One region of the Rossellomorea marisflavi genome, then DNA from elsewhere that is predicted to be linked to it. Evidence: riboswitches for the same ligand, from Rfam matches in the RefSeq annotation. Region 1 holds a riboswitch; the other holds the start of a gene.
The links. Region 1 has a riboswitch for glycine ahead of K6T23_RS21735 (amino acid permease). Riboswitches for the same ligand answer to the same signal wherever they lie in the genome.

Region 1 (7,647 bases):
GATAAAGATCCATATGATGTCCTCGTAGTCGGTGGCGGTCCCGCTGGTGCAAGTGCTGCGATCTACGCTGCGCGTAAAGGTATTCGCACCGGACTTGTAGCCGAACGCTTTGGTGGACAGGTGATGGACACCCTCGGCATCGAGAACTTCATCAGCATGACCAAGACGGAAGGTCCGAAACTTGTCGCAAGCCTCGAAGAACACGTGAAAGATTACAACATCGATGTGATGAATCTTCAGCGTGCGAAGAGCCTCGAGAAGAAAGACCTCGTCGAATTGGAACTTGAAAACGGAGCGGTCCTGAAGAGTAAGACCGTCATCCTTTCAACAGGTGCCCGCTGGCGCAACGTCGGCGTCCCTGGCGAAGCAGAATTCAAGAACAAAGGAGTCGCTTATTGCCCTCACTGTGACGGACCATTGTTCGAAGGGAAAGATGTAGCGGTCATCGGCGGAGGAAACTCCGGCGTGGAAGCAGCCATCGACCTTGCAGGGATCGTCAAGCATGTGACTGTCCTTGAATTCATGCCTGAGCTGAAAGCCGATGCTGTACTGCAGGAACGCCTTAACAGCCTTCCGAACGTTACGGTCGTGAAAAACGCACAAACGAAAGAGATCACGGGAACCGATAAGGTGAACGGAATCACTTACATCGATCGTGCGACAGAGGAAGAACATCACGTGGAACTTGCCGGCGTATTCGTTCAAATCGGTCTCGTGCCGAACACGGAATGGCTCGGTGACTCCCTTGAGAAAACACGCATGGGTGAGCTCGTTGTCGATAAGCATGGTGCAACCAGTATGCCTGGTGTCTTCGCTGCCGGAGACTGCACGGACAGTGCCTACAAGCAGATCATCATCTCCATGGGATCAGGTGCAACCGCATCACTTGGTGCGTTTGATTACATGATCCGGAACTAACAACAATAAGGGCTGGGACAAACGTGTTTTAGTCATAGAAAAACCCGAATTAATTGCCGACGATCAGGCAAAATAATTCGGGTTTTTCATTTATTTCATGACCATTACTATTTACTTGTTTCTAGCGGTTGATTGGAGTGCAAGACGAAGACTCCTGCGGGAAGTGTAGCTGATGTGAGACCCCGCAGGCTTGCCGAGGAGGCTCACGGGCTACCCGCGGAAAGCGAAGTCTTGCACGGAAATCATAAGCGGTATAAAGAGCCTATACTGATAGTGTGCGCCAGTTTATTGTGGATTTTGAAAAGGGAGCTATTTCGCTTCCTTCAACGCTTTCTCCGACACATAGAAGTCTTTTCCGTTATACACCGTTACCCCATCGAGGGTCTTCGTTTTAGACTTTTTCTTATCCGTCACCGTGACGATATTCTTATTCGCGGGCACTTCAATTTTCTTCTTATTCTTCTCGGCCACGAATACCGGATTGTTCTCATCCGTTACATCAATACGGGTTTTGTAGCCTTTTTTCTCAAAGGATTCCCTTGCATTGACGAATAATTTGTCCGTTGTCTTCTCCAGGTTCACACCCATGAAATCAGCCATCTTCTTCGGCAGGTCGGTGTTCTCTACCATTCCGTATGGTCTGGACGGTCCATAGGCGTACAGGAATACATCCTCACCCGTGTGCCCGCCTGTGGTGAAGCCAAGGTTCGCACGGCTTGCAAGCATTTTGGAAAGGTCTCCGTTCAGGTTCTTCGATGCCTTCAGGGCTTCAATCTCTTCCTTCGTGAGGTTATCCAGCCCATAGAGAGCGGCGACCTGCTTCATATTCGAGCGATCGGCTTTGAGCTTACCTGTCGCTCCTTCAAGGGTCATGCTCGCCTTTTTCAAAGGATCGATATAAGCTGAAACCGGTGTGCTTGGGTAACTTGCGTTCGTGTTGACATTCCCCATGGTGACCCCGCTGTTCCCGTGATCGGATACGGCAATGACCATGGTGTTGCCATCTTTTTTGGCAAATTCCAGCGCTTCATTGACCGCATCATCGAATGCGAGTACATCCCCGATCATACCGATTGGATCGTTGGCGTGGGCCGCCCAGTCGACCTTGCTTCCCTCTACGAATAGGAAGAATCCTTCTTTATTCTTGGAAAGGGTATCGATCCCTTTCTTCGTCATCTCGGCAAGCGTCGGTTCGTTTTTGCGCGTCTTCTCACGGTCGATATCATACGCCATGGCAGAAGGGGCAAACGCTCCCCAAAGCTTCTTGGAGTTCGACTTCATGAGGTCTTTGCGTGTTTCCACGACGTCATAGCCTTTGGAATCGATCACATCGAGGAGATTTTCCCCATCTTTTCTACCTGCTGGAGTGAGGGATTCCTTCCCACCGCCTAGAACGACATCGATCCCTTGATACACCTGCTGTTCGGCAATGTCATTGTAGTTGCTGCGATGTGGTGCGTGAGAAGAGAAACCGGCCGGAGTGGCGTGCTGGATCTCGGATGTAGAAATGATTCCCGTGGATTTCCCTTTAAGTTTGGCTGCTTCGAGTACATTGGCCACAGGCCGTAATTGGTCTTCCTCTTTGATCTGTTCCACTCCCGGAGAACTGACCACTTTAGGAAGAAGGCCAACGACCTTATCATTGCTTTTGTTCCCTGTTGCAAGAGCGGTGGCTGCGGGTGCTGAATCCGTAATCGCCGACTCTGCTGAATATGTACGGACGCCGCCGATGGCGATCTCATCCATAGCCAAGTCCTCCCCCTTGTACCAACGGGCGAGTGATGTTGCCCCGGCACTTGTCCCATCCATGACCATCATGATCACGTTGGTCGGTTCCTTCTTCTTGTCCTTAGCTTCCACCTCAGTCTTCACTGATCCTGCAAAGCCCAGTGATGAAAAAGCCAGAGCGGCGGCCAATGATAGGCCGGTCACCTTTTTCGTACTCATTCGTCCCATTCCAATCTCCTCCTCTGTCATCCATCTTCATCTCCATACTAGAAGGCTTTTGTAAAAAGGAACAAGTGTATATGTAATTATTTTGTAAATGTGTTTAGCTGACCCAATTCCCCTCGTATTACCTATGGCATAGATTCAGGTTTTACCATTCATAAAACAACCCCGCACAAACGTGTACGGGGTTGTTTTTATGATGAAAGTGAAGCTTTTTGCCTGATCCGATAGACTGCAAACAGGATGACGAACCATAGTGGTGTCAATAACAGTGCCGGCCTTGTCTCATCGGCAAACAGCATAATGACGAGTATCGCAGCGAAAAGCACCAGTACAAGATAATTCACCAACGGGGTGAACGGTGCTTTGAAGCTCGACTTCTCATGGAGGTCAGGACGCTTCCTCCGGTATAAAATATGGCAAACGAGGATGATCCCCCACACCCAGATGAAGCAGATGGCACTGATCGTCGTGACGATCCCAAAGGCTTGATCCGGGATGAGCTTGCTTAGCAACGCACCGACCGATACGACCACCGTGGAGACCAATAGGGCAGAACTGGGGACATGGTTCCGGTTTAATCTTCCCAGTCTGGCCGGCGCCTGTTTACCTTTACTAAGATTGAAAAGAATCCGGCTCGTGGAGAACATTCCACTGTTGCAGGCGGACGCCGCCGATGTGAGAACCACGAAGTTGATGATTCCGGCAGCCACGGGAACCCCGATCAGACCGAATGTTTTCACAAATGGGCTCTCTGCTGCCGTCAGCTCCATCCAAGGATTGATGCACAGCAGAACGATGATAGCCCCTACATAAAAGAAGAGGATACGCAACGGTATCTTATTGATGGCAGAAGGGATATTCTTCTGGGGATTGGACGTTTCCGCCGCCGACACCCCGATGAGTTCCACACCGACGTAGGCGAAGATCACCATCTGCAGGGAGAGAAGGAAGCCACTCATCCCATTGGGGAAGAAGCCGCCATTCTCCCATAAGTTCGTCACGGTCACCGGTCCTGCATCCGTATTGAACCCGATGGCAAGCAGGACCACGCCCACTGCAATGAGGGCGAGGATCGTAATCACCTTGATCAGGGCGAACCAAAATTCCAGTTCACCGAACAGCTTGACCGTCAGAAGATTGAACCCAAGAAGAATGACCAGACAGATCAGGGCCGGAATCCACTGGGGAATGTCAAACCAATAATTCACATACACCCCGACTGCGATCACATCGGCCATTGCCGTCATGATCCAGCAGAACCAATACGTCCAGCCCGTGACAAACGAAGCCCATGACCCGAGATAGTCCTCCGCTATATCGGTGATGGATTGATACCCTGCTTTCGAAAGCAATAGTTCGCCGAGTGCCCTCATGACGAAAAACAGTGCGATTCCAACGAGTAAATACGCAAAGATGATGGAAGGACCCGCCGATTGTATCGCCTTACCGGACCCAAGGAACAGCCCGGTCCCGATCGTACCCCCGATGGCAATCAGCTGTACATGGCGATTGGAAAGATCCCTCTTTAACTCTTGTTGTGCCAAAACAAACTCCTCCTCAACATGTTCCACGTGAAACGAAAATAAAAAAAAGAGATTGGAAGCATCCAATCTCTGAGTCGAAAAGAATATCAAATATAGATCTCCCCTCGTTCGGAAAATCCATACCCGGTACCCTTCTGTCCTTTTGCCTGAGATTGTGAACCCTTCGGCGCCGCTTGAATAGCGGTCTCTCCAGAAGCTGCTCCTGCTGTAGTGTGACCCACAGCGATCGTAGCTTGATATTGTTATGTTTGAATAGTTATATATTGTAGACCCGTTGAATGGATTTGTCAAAGGAAGATCCTCCTTGTGCAGAAGCCACGCAACTGATTCCTCCAGATGATGTCAGTTACTTGGTTGAGCTCTCCAGATCGACCAAATCTTTTTTTATTTTTTGCATTGACAGTGATAATCATTCTCATTATTATAAAGCTTAGAAACGCACTCATACCATACGGGGGAATACATATGTTGGATTCGCTTTTTCTTTCATTTCGTGAAGGCCTGGAAGCGGCCTTGATCATCGGCATTATTTTGGCAACGCTCTCACAGCTGAACCGGAAGCATCTTGCCAAGGTTGTCGGATTCGGTACCATTGCAGGCGTCATCAGCAGTTTGATCCTGGGCTGGGGTCTATTCACGTTTGCACAAAGCATTTCCCATGAAGCAGAAGAAATCATGGAGGCCGTCATGAGGATCGTGGCCGCAGGCTTGATTGCCTACTTCATCCTTTGGCTCCACCGCAATCAGCAGGTTGCCGGCAAAATCAAAGGGCAAACGGAGAAGTCTTCTACATCCAAAATCGGCTTATTCTTATTGGCCTTCCTGTCTGTCATCCGCGAAGGCATGGAGCTTATGGTATTTAATATGACCAAGATCTCAGAAAGCGCCGGTACCGTGGCTCTCGGTAGCATCATCGGAATCGTAGCGGCTGCACTCGTTGCCTATGTGATCTTCAAAACGACGATCAAGCTTAACCTTTCACTGATCTTCAAAGCACTGGGCCTCATCCTCGTCTTCCTTGGCGGAGAAATGTTTGCCGAAGGAATCGTAGAGCTTCTGGAAACGCACTCTGAAGCGATGGAAATCCTATTCCTGGCCGTCTTCATCGTTCCGGCATTGTTTATCCTCCTGAAGGATGATGTAGCGAGATTCTGACGAGCGGCATAACAAAAAGAATCCCATCTCAATCGAGATGGGATCTTTTTATTGCTTGATGATCAGTATTCCAACCGAAATCAGAATGGAGCAAGCCCCCATGATGAATGTACTCTGGGTGATCCGCGTGGAAAGAGTGGATTTGAATGCCTGGAAATCATGATCTCCCTTGATCAGGTCATCCGTTCGCTCCATGGATCGCGACCTCCGGATCATCCGCTCGCCAATGATCTTAAACCCCTCTGCGACAGGTGTCAGGAACCCTGTCTTCATGATCAACGAGCTGACACCCAGGATCAAAAGGCAGAGACCGATCAGAAAGGCAGAGTCGGCTAAATCAGCTTTGGATCCAAGCTTCAACCCGATAGCAGCCACCCATCCGGAAACGGTGACCATCGCAAGACCCATCTTCCATTTCATCAAGAATCCCCCCTTTTTTATCCTTACGCTCTCCATCCACCAAATGACTTGAAAACAGGCTTTGTTATTCCGATACTTTCTCCGCCCACTTCAAGTACGGATAGCGGTTGACCGGATACACAATGTCCTTGAAGTTCTGTGCGGTCATATAGTTGTTGGTATAGTGATAGATCGGGTTGAACGGCAGGTCTTCCATTAGTACTTCTTCTGCCTGATGAAGGAGATCGTAGCGTTTCGCTGTATCCTGCTCCACTTTGGCGTCTGCCATCAGCTTGTCGTACTTATCATTTACCCAGTTTGTTCGGTTGTTCGGGCTGTCTCCGAGGTAGTAGTCAAGGATGACGACCGGATCCACCAGGACCCCGATCCATCCCATACGGGCCATCTGGAAGTTCTTTTGCTGGGTCGTATCAAGATAGGTCTTCCATTCCTGATTGGAAAGCTTGATATCGACGCCAAGGTTCTTCTTGTACATGGACTGGACGGCTTCTGCGATCTTCTTGTGGTTCTCGGATGTGTTATACGTGAGGGTCACAGCCGGCAGCTCGCTCCAGCCTTCCTCTTTCATGCCTTCTTCCAAGAGCTTTTTCGCTTCTTCGGCATTCGATTCGAAATAGGCTCCGCCCTGTTCACGGAAGTCGCCATCGCCTGTATCCACCCCGCCTGGTACAAAGGCATAAGCAGGTGTTTCACCGGCTTTCGTGACGTTTTTGGTGAGGGACTCGCGGTCAACGGCTAAAGTGAACGCACGACGGATTTTTTCATTGGTAAACGGTTCCTTGTCGACATTGAACATGTACATATATGTTCCGAAGTATGGCACTTCACTATATTCCTTGGAGTCCTTCTCCTGGGCTACCACATCAGATGGAAGGGTCTGGATCAAATCCAATTCCTTTGTCTTGAACATCTGATAGTAGGTGGTAGCATCATTGACCATCTTGTAGGTGACTTTATCAAGATTGACGACTTTGTTATCCCAGTATTCCTTATTCTTCTCAATGACCACTTCACTATCATGCTTCCAGTTCGTGAGCTTGAACGGCCCGTTGCTCACATACGTGTCTGCGCCTGCCGCCCAGTTTTTATTTTCTTCGACCGTATCCTTCTTCACAGGATAGAACGTCCACATGGTCAATAGTTCATCGAAGTAGCTGAGGGGAGCTTCGAGGTCCACAACAAGCGTTTTTTCATCTTTCGCTGTTACGCCTACATCTTCCACTTTTCCTTTGCCTTTGTTATAATCCTCGGCGCCTTTTAGGTAATAAAGGTAGAATGCGAACGAACTTCCTGTATCAGGGTTCAGCACACGTTTCCATGCATATTCGAAATCTTCTGCCGTGACATTGCTGCCGTCGGACCATTTGGCATCGTCACGGATCGTGAAGGTATAGGTTTTCCCATCTTCTGATACATCGGCCTTACTTGCCGTTCCAAGGACCGGTTTTCCTTCTTTGTCCTTCGTATACAGTCCTTCGAATACATGATCCATCACCCATCCGGATGTGGTATCGGTGGCAAGAGCCGGGTCGAGATCAGGCGGCTCACTCATGGCATTGACCGTAATTTCCTGTGCCACCTTTCCATCGGCTCCGCTTCCTGACTCCTTACTGCTGCATCCTGCGGCCACAAGGGCGAGGGATGTGACCAAAAGCAA
Region 2 (7,647 bases), 1.5 Mb from region 1:
GTTCGTGCTCATGAAGGACGCCCCTGCCTCCTGTCGGTCTTCTCACAAAGCCCAGATTATGCTTTTTCACATTTTCCATGTTGATCTCTTTCTCTACCTTTTGGAAGTATCCGATTGAAAGGGTCGCCGGGTCCCAGCCATAGAATCGGATCGTGGGAGGGATCTTCCCTTCGCTGTGCCAGTCAAGGAGCGCTTCATCCAATGCCATATTGAAAGAAGGGGAGCAGTGACCGGAATCGATGAATCTCCATATTTCCTTTTCCATTATGCATACCTCATTCTTATGTTCGCAGTATTATGTATCGGTCACAAATGTCAGACCGTTCTAATCCGTTACTTAGTCTATCAAATACCCGGTAAAAAACAAAGGGAAACCGATTGGAAAGTGTTTGAACTTTATTTCAAAAATCTTTTGATTATGTTTGCCATCATGAATATAATAGTAGATAGCGCATTTGTAGAAAGGAGCATGAATGGATGGAAGCTTTATATATCCTATTGATTGTAATCGGTGCAATCGCAGCGTATTCACTCATTACATATTTCAATCAAAAAAGAATCGTTAACACACTCTCAGAGGAAGAGTTTCGCGCAGGCTACCGTAAAGCCCAGCTGATCGATGTCCGCGAAACCAATGAATATAACAACGGTCATATTCTTGGCGCCAGAAACATTCCACTTTCTCAACTGAAAATGAGACAAAAAGAGATCCGTAAAGACCAGCCCGTCTACCTCTACTGCCAGAGCGGCATGAGAAGCGGCAGGGCGGCTCAAATGCTCCGTCGTCTCGGCTACCGTGACCTCCACCAATTAAAAGGTGGATTCAAAAAGTGGACAGGGAAAATCAAGCACAAAAAATAAAGCCTTCCGGGTGCCCATCAGGGTACCGGAGGCTTTTTTCGTTTAGAAACGAGCCTGGGATAAAAGTGTTTCAGTCATAGTAAAACCCGAATTCATTTGTCAATGAATTCGGGTTTTTAATTTGTTCATAATGTCTATTTCATTGGTCCTAGCTGTTGATTGGCGTCCAAGACGTAGACTCCAGCGGGAAGAGTAGCTGATGTGAGACCCCGCAGGCTTGCCGAGGAGGCTCACGGGCTACCCCGCGGAAAACGTAGTCTTGCACGGAAATGTACTTTTTTCGTTTAGTCCAACCTTTTTCTCTTTTCTTGCATTAAACTTCTTTCTGATATCGAAGGACGGGTTTTCGTGCCGCCAAGGTTTCATCCATGCGTTTCACAACCGTCGTGTGAGGAGCTTCCTGGACGATTTCTGGATTTTCTTCCGCTTCCTTCGCGATCTGGATCATAGCATCGATGAATGAATCAAGGGTTTCCTTCGACTCGGTTTCCGTCGGTTCGATCATCATGCACTCTTCTACATTCAATGGGAAGTAGATGGTAGGTGGATGATAGCCGAAGTCGAGGAGGCGCTTCGCGATATCAAGGGTACGCACCCCGAGCTTCTTCTGACGTTTTCCGGAAATCACAAACTCATGCTTGCAATGACGGTCATATGGAAGATCGAAGTGAGGAGCTAGTCTTCTCATCATATAGTTGGCGTTCAGTACGGCATTCTCCGTCACGGCGCGCAGACCATCCGGCCCCATCGTCCTGATATACGTGTAGGCACGCACATTGATCCCGAAGTTCCCGTAGTATGGTTTCACTCTTCCGATACTTTCAGGGCGGTCATAATCGAATACAAAGTCTTCTCCCTTTTTGACGAGGATCGGCTTTGGAAGATAAGGAATCAAATCTTCCTTTACTCCGACAGGACCGCTCCCAGGTCCGCCTCCCCCGTGGGGACCGGTGAACGTTTTATGAAGGTTTAGATGGACAACGTCAAAGCCCATGTCCCCCGGTCTTGCTTTAGAGAGGACCGCATTGAGGTTCGCTCCGTCGTAATAGAGCTTGCCGCCGGCACCGTGGATGATGGAAGCCATCTCGAGGATATTCTCTTCAAAGAGCCCGAGTGTGTTCGGGTTCGTGAGCATCAAGGCCGCTGTATCGTCACCCACCACCCGCTTCAGATCTTCGAGATCAACGAGGCCGTCTTCATTTGACTTGACCGTAACGGTCTCAAAACCAGCAACTGTTGCGCTCGCAGGGTTGGTCCCGTGGGCAGAGTCGGGAACGATGACCTTTGTACGTTGGGTATCGCCATTCGCTTCGTGGAAGGCGCGGATCATCATAAGCCCGGTCCATTCCCCATGAGCTCCCGCAGCCGGCTGGAGGGTCACTTCATCCATCCCGGTGATTTCTTTCAGATGTTCCTGGAGGTCATACATGAGACCAAGTGCCCCTTGTACACTTTCAGGCTCCTGAAGTGGATTGATATGGGCAAATCCATTGAGGCGCGCCACATATTCATTCACCTTTGGATTGTATTTCATCGTACATGACCCAAGCGGGTAGAAGCCGGAGTCGACTCCATGGTTGCGTTTTGAAAGGGCCGTGTAATGACGCATGATATCAAGCTCGGACACTTCAGGCAGATCGGCTTCCTCTGTGCGGATGAATTCGGCCGGAATCAAATCTGAAAGATCTGCCGCAGGAACATCCAATTCAGGGAGGCTGTATCCTACGCGTCCTTCTTTAGTGAGTTCGAAAATAAGAGGCTGATCCTTCTTATGCATGATAATCCCCCAATTCTTTAGCAAATGCATCGATTTCTTCTTTGCTGCGAAGTTCCGTGACGGCAACGAGCATATGGTTGGCGAGCGTTTCGTCCGTAAGACCGAGATCATATCCCCCGATCATCCCTTTTTGAAGGAGATGAAGATTGAGATCCCTGACCGGAGCCTTCAATTTGACGACGAATTCATTGAAGGAAGGTCCTTCGAATGCCACTTCGAGCCCGGCAGCCTTCAGGGCATTTTTGGCATAGTGGGCTTTTTGGATGTTCTGGATCGCCATCTCTTTAACCCCCTGCTTCCCGAGTGCCGTCATGGCAACGGAAGCCGCCAGGGCGTTCAGCGCCTGATTCGAACAAATATTGGACGTCGCTTTATCGCGACGGATATGCTGTTCCCTTGCCTGAAGGGTCAGAACGAACCCGCGGACACCGTCTTCATCCACCGTTTGACCGACAAGACGACCCGGTACCTTTCGCATAAGCTTCTTACTGACGGCAAAATACCCGCAGTGCGGTCCGCCGAATGCGCTAGGGATTCCGAACGGTTGCGCATCTCCGATAACGATATCGGCACCGAATTTGCCCGGTGGTGTGAGTGCTCCGAGTGCAAGAGGGTTGGAAGAGACGACAAACATCGCTTTCGAACCATGGGTGATGGCTTCCATCGCCTGAAGATCCTCGATACGTCCGAAGAAGTTCGGATATTGAACAATCACAGCTGCCACGTCATCTCCGATGAGGTTCTCTAGCCCTTCAAGATCTGTCACCCCATCTTTATGGGGGATTTCTACTACATCGATATACTGACCTTTCGCATAAGAGCGCAGGACATCTTTGGATTCAGGATGAACCGCCGCTGATACGAGCACCTTCTTGCGACGGGTCTGACCGGCTGAAAGCATGGCGGCTTCAGCAAGGGATGTACCTCCGTCATACATGGAAGAGTTGGCTACATCCATCCCTGTCAGCTCACAGATCATGGTCTGGAACTCGAAAATCGCCTGGAGTTCCCCCTGTGAAATCTCCGGTTGATACGGCGTATAGGCCGTATAGAATTCAGAACGTGACAAAACATGATCCACGATGATCGGCATGTAATGATCATACACACCCGCCCCAAGGAAGCTTGCATGACTCCTGAGATCGGCATTTTTAGCTGCCAGGGCCGTCAGTTCCTTGACGAGTTCCGTCTCGGATTTAGCTTTTTTAATGTTATAGTCGCCTTTGAAGCGGACTTCTTCTGGAATATCTTCGAAAAGGGCATCGACGGTGTCGACTCCAATGCTGTCCAACATTTCTCTTTGATCCTGATCTGTCATCGGTAAATAACGATGCTTCATGAACGTCAGTCCTCCCTATTTGCCAGTTCTCTTATAGAATGGTGTCTTCACTACAACGGCTTTCAATTGTTTATTCCGGATCTCTACGATCACTTCAGTGCCGGGCTCGGCAAATTCCTTCTTGATAAGTGCAAGACCGATATTCTTCTTCAGTGTCGGCGACTGGGTACCGGTTGTGACCTCCCCGATCAGCTCTTCCCCTGAAAATACACTGTATCCATGACGAGGGATGCCGCGGTCGATCATTTCGATCCCGACCAGCTTACGAGGTGCCCCTTCTTCCTTTTGTTTGCGAAGGACTTCCTGGCCGATGAACGGGATGTCTTTATTCACCTTCACCGCAAAACCGATTCCCGCTTCGATGGGCGTGATTGTCTTCGACAACTCCTGTCCATAGAGTGCGAGATTCGCTTCGAATCGCAAAGTGTCACGGGCACCAAGGCCACAAGGTACGATTCTTTCCTCTTCACCCGCCTGAAGGATTTCCTTCCACAGCGCCGGTGCGGAATCCGATGCACAGTAGATTTCAAACCCGTCTTCCCCTGTGTAACCCGTTCTTGATACGAGAGCTTCGTGACCACTGATCATGACCTCATCCTGGAACTTGAAGAACCCGATGCTGCCGAGATCTGTCTCGGTTAGCTTCTGGAGGATCTTCTCCGCGAGCGGCCCCTGAATGGCAAGCTGGGCGATTTCGCCTGAACGATTCGTCAGCTCGACCCCTTCGGTTGCATGATGGATGAGCCATTCGTAATCTTTCTCGATATTGGATGCGTTGACCACAAGGAGATAATCGTGATCTTTCCTTTTATAAACGAGAAGGTCATCGACCGTCCCTCCGTCTTCGTAGCACATGGCGGTGTACTGAGCGCCTCCGTCCTTCAATTTGGACAGATCATTGGTCATCATCCGTTGAAGGTACTCAAGGGCACCTTCCCCTTTCACCGTGATCTCACCCATATGGGAGACATCGAAAAGACCTGCACGGCTCCTTACGGCTTCATGCTCGTCTTTGATCCCGGAGAATTGTACGGGCAAGGCCCATCCTCCAAAATCGATCGTCTTTCCTCCATACTCGCGGTAAAGATCGTGTAAAGGCGTTTGCTTCAGTTCTGACATGGCGATTCCCCCTTTAGTGGTTACACTGCATTCTTTTGCATGAAAAAAGGACAGAGAAGCCCCTTTTCAATAAGTGGGCTTCTCTGTCCTGGCACCTGAAAGTTTACCGATTCATACGGCTTTCCCCTTTGGTGGTCCCCATCCGGGACGCTCTCCAGAGTTGCGTCCGACAAGAGTCTTTTTGCCTGAGAGATTCACATCGTGATGCTTGCTCCTTCGGCGCTGCAGACTGCAGTCTCTCCCCTTGTCATCATTCGCCAATATTCCTTGCAATAATTGGTCATACTAAAGATATAAAAGAAATGCAGCAGATGCTAATGTTCGGATTTAGATCATTTTTGTAAGATTGTAAATCTATTTTCATCCTACCATTAATCAATTGTTCCGGGCAATCAATTTTTGCAGAAAAAAAGGAGTTGTTTTTATATGAATGTAGATATCATATTCGATGAGGGATGGGGAGAAAATCTTGAAAGCCTTATCACAAATGACGGGCCATGGGGAAGTTTCGACCTCTACAAACTCGCCGTCGAATTCGAGCACCATCTCGCAATTCCGAACTTTGAGGGGCTTCAGGCACCGAAACATTTGGCAAATGTCACTCCCCTCCCCCATCAGCTCGAAGCTGCGAGGCAGGTGGTGGAGACCATGAACGGAAAAGCGATCCTTGCAGATGAGGTCGGACTCGGAAAAACAATTGAAGCGGGGCTTGTGTTGAAGGAATACATGATCCGTGGACTGGTGAAGAAGGTGCTCATACTCGTGCCGGCGTCCCTGGTATCCCAGTGGTGCTATGAGTTGAATACGAAATTCTTCATCCCTGCCGTCCCCCAAAGGAAAAGTTACGTCTGGGACCAGTGTGATATCGTCGTTTCTTCCATGGATACAGCCAAAAGAAGCCCTCACCGGGAAAAGGTGTATGAACAGGATTATGATCTCGTCATCATCGATGAAGCTCACAAACTGAAGAATCACAAAACGAAAAACTATGAATTTGTGCAGAACCTGAAGAAAAAATTCTGCCTTCTTCTGACGGCTACTCCCATCCAAAACCGAATCGAGGAAATCTTCCATCTTGTTTCCCTCCTGAAGCCCGGGCATCTTGGAAGCGAATCGGGCTTTACCGACCGGTATAAAAATGGGGATCGGTCCCTTGAGGATGACGACCATCTGAAGAACCTGATCAACAAGGTGATGATCAGGAACCGAAGGAATGACACCGGTATCGAATGGACGAAGCGCCATGTAAAAACGGTCCTGATCGACTTCTCACAGGGAGAGAGGGACCTATACGACAGCTTCGATCTTCTGCGCGGCCGCTACGATGACTGGGCCACATCCAGCTCCTTCTCCCTCCTCACCCTGCAGCGGGAAGCATGCTCCAGCCGAGAAGCGGTGTACTTCACGTTAAAGAATATGCTCGCCAAAAAGGAAGATCCTTCAGAGGGATTCAAGCAAGTCATCGGAACGCTCATGCAAAAGGTCGAGAACGTCTCCGTCAACTCCAAGGCAAAGAAAGCCCTGGAGCTGATCCAATCCATCGACGATAAAGTGATCATCTTCACTGAATACCGGGCAACCCAGATGTATCTTCAATGGTTCCTGAAGCAGCATGGTATCACATCGGTTCCTTTCCGGGGCGGGTTCAAGCGCGGGAAAAAGGACTGGATGAGACAATTGTTCCAAAATCACGCCCAGGTTCTCATCGCCACGGAAGCCGGCGGGGAAGGAATCAACCTTCAATTCTGTCATCACGTCATCAATTTCGACCTTCCGTGGAATCCCATGAGACTCGAGCAGCGGATCGGACGGGTGCACCGCCTGGGACAGACCGAGGATGTTCATATTTACAATTTCGCCACGAAAGGAACCGTCGAAGAACATATCCTCACCCTGCTTTATGAAAAAATCAACCTGTTCGAGCGTGTGATCGGCGAACTTGATGACATCCTGACCCGACTCGATTTCAAAGAGTTTGAAGATCACATGACAGATATCTTCGCTTCCTCAAGAACCGAGGGTGAAATGAAGATCAAAATGGAAAATTTGACGAGCATGATTCAATTTGCAGAACAGATGAAGGAGGAGAAGGCCGATGCAGCAGCACGAAATACATCGATTTCTTGAGCGGTATTTTCACGCGAACGGGTGTGAGCTGAAGGCAAGCGGTGATGGCTATATGACCGTCCAGCTCACGATCGAGATGGATAAAGAGCTCATGAATCGCCCATTCTACTGGCATTATCTCGAAAAGACCGGTGGGGAACCGAATCCCATGGCACTAAACCTCATCACCGATCAGGAAAAGGCGCCGGAAGGACTACAGGGGGAGGTCATCCATTTCGGTTCACCCCGACTGCACCAGATCTTCCGTTCCACCCGGAGTCTGGCAGGATATACCCGGCTCTATGAGGACCGTGCGGGGTATGGCCAGCAGCAAATCCCGCTTCATCCGTGGCTCGGCATGAACGTCAAAATCTCCTATCAATCGAATCGCAAGAAGGATACGTTCCGCAGCATCGGCCTCAATCTCATCAACGGCATGATGAAG

Region 2: linked by a shared signal. The riboswitch ahead of gcvT (glycine cleavage system aminomethyltransferase GcvT) and the one ahead of K6T23_RS21735 (amino acid permease) in region 1 are both predicted to bind glycine.

Annotation. Positions count from the first base shown of each region.
Region 1 covers NZ_CP081870.1:4,226,204-4,233,850, forward strand. The annotation lists gene ahpF (alkyl hydroperoxide reductase subunit F) at 1-918, shown strand, start outside; gene K6T23_RS21730 (alkaline phosphatase) at 1,228-2,874, opposite strand; gene K6T23_RS21735 (amino acid permease) at 3,063-4,415, opposite strand; glycine riboswitch at 4,540-4,618, opposite strand; gene K6T23_RS21740 (FTR1 family iron permease) at 4,881-5,570, shown strand; gene K6T23_RS21745 (DUF3899 domain-containing protein) at 5,619-5,990, opposite strand; gene K6T23_RS21750 (peptide ABC transporter substrate-binding protein) at 6,055-7,647, opposite strand, start outside.
Region 2 covers NZ_CP081870.1:2,708,272-2,715,918, forward strand. The annotation lists gene K6T23_RS14200 (lipoate--protein ligase family protein) at 1-265, opposite strand, end outside; gene K6T23_RS14205 (rhodanese-like domain-containing protein) at 478-861, shown strand; gene gcvPB (aminomethyl-transferring glycine dehydrogenase subunit GcvPB) at 1,175-2,638, opposite strand; gene gcvPA (aminomethyl-transferring glycine dehydrogenase subunit GcvPA) at 2,631-3,977, opposite strand; gene gcvT (glycine cleavage system aminomethyltransferase GcvT) at 3,993-5,096, opposite strand; glycine riboswitch at 5,178-5,256, opposite strand; glycine riboswitch at 5,260-5,350, opposite strand; gene K6T23_RS14225 (DEAD/DEAH box helicase) at 5,523-7,223, shown strand; gene K6T23_RS14230 (YqhG family protein) at 7,192-7,647, shown strand, end outside.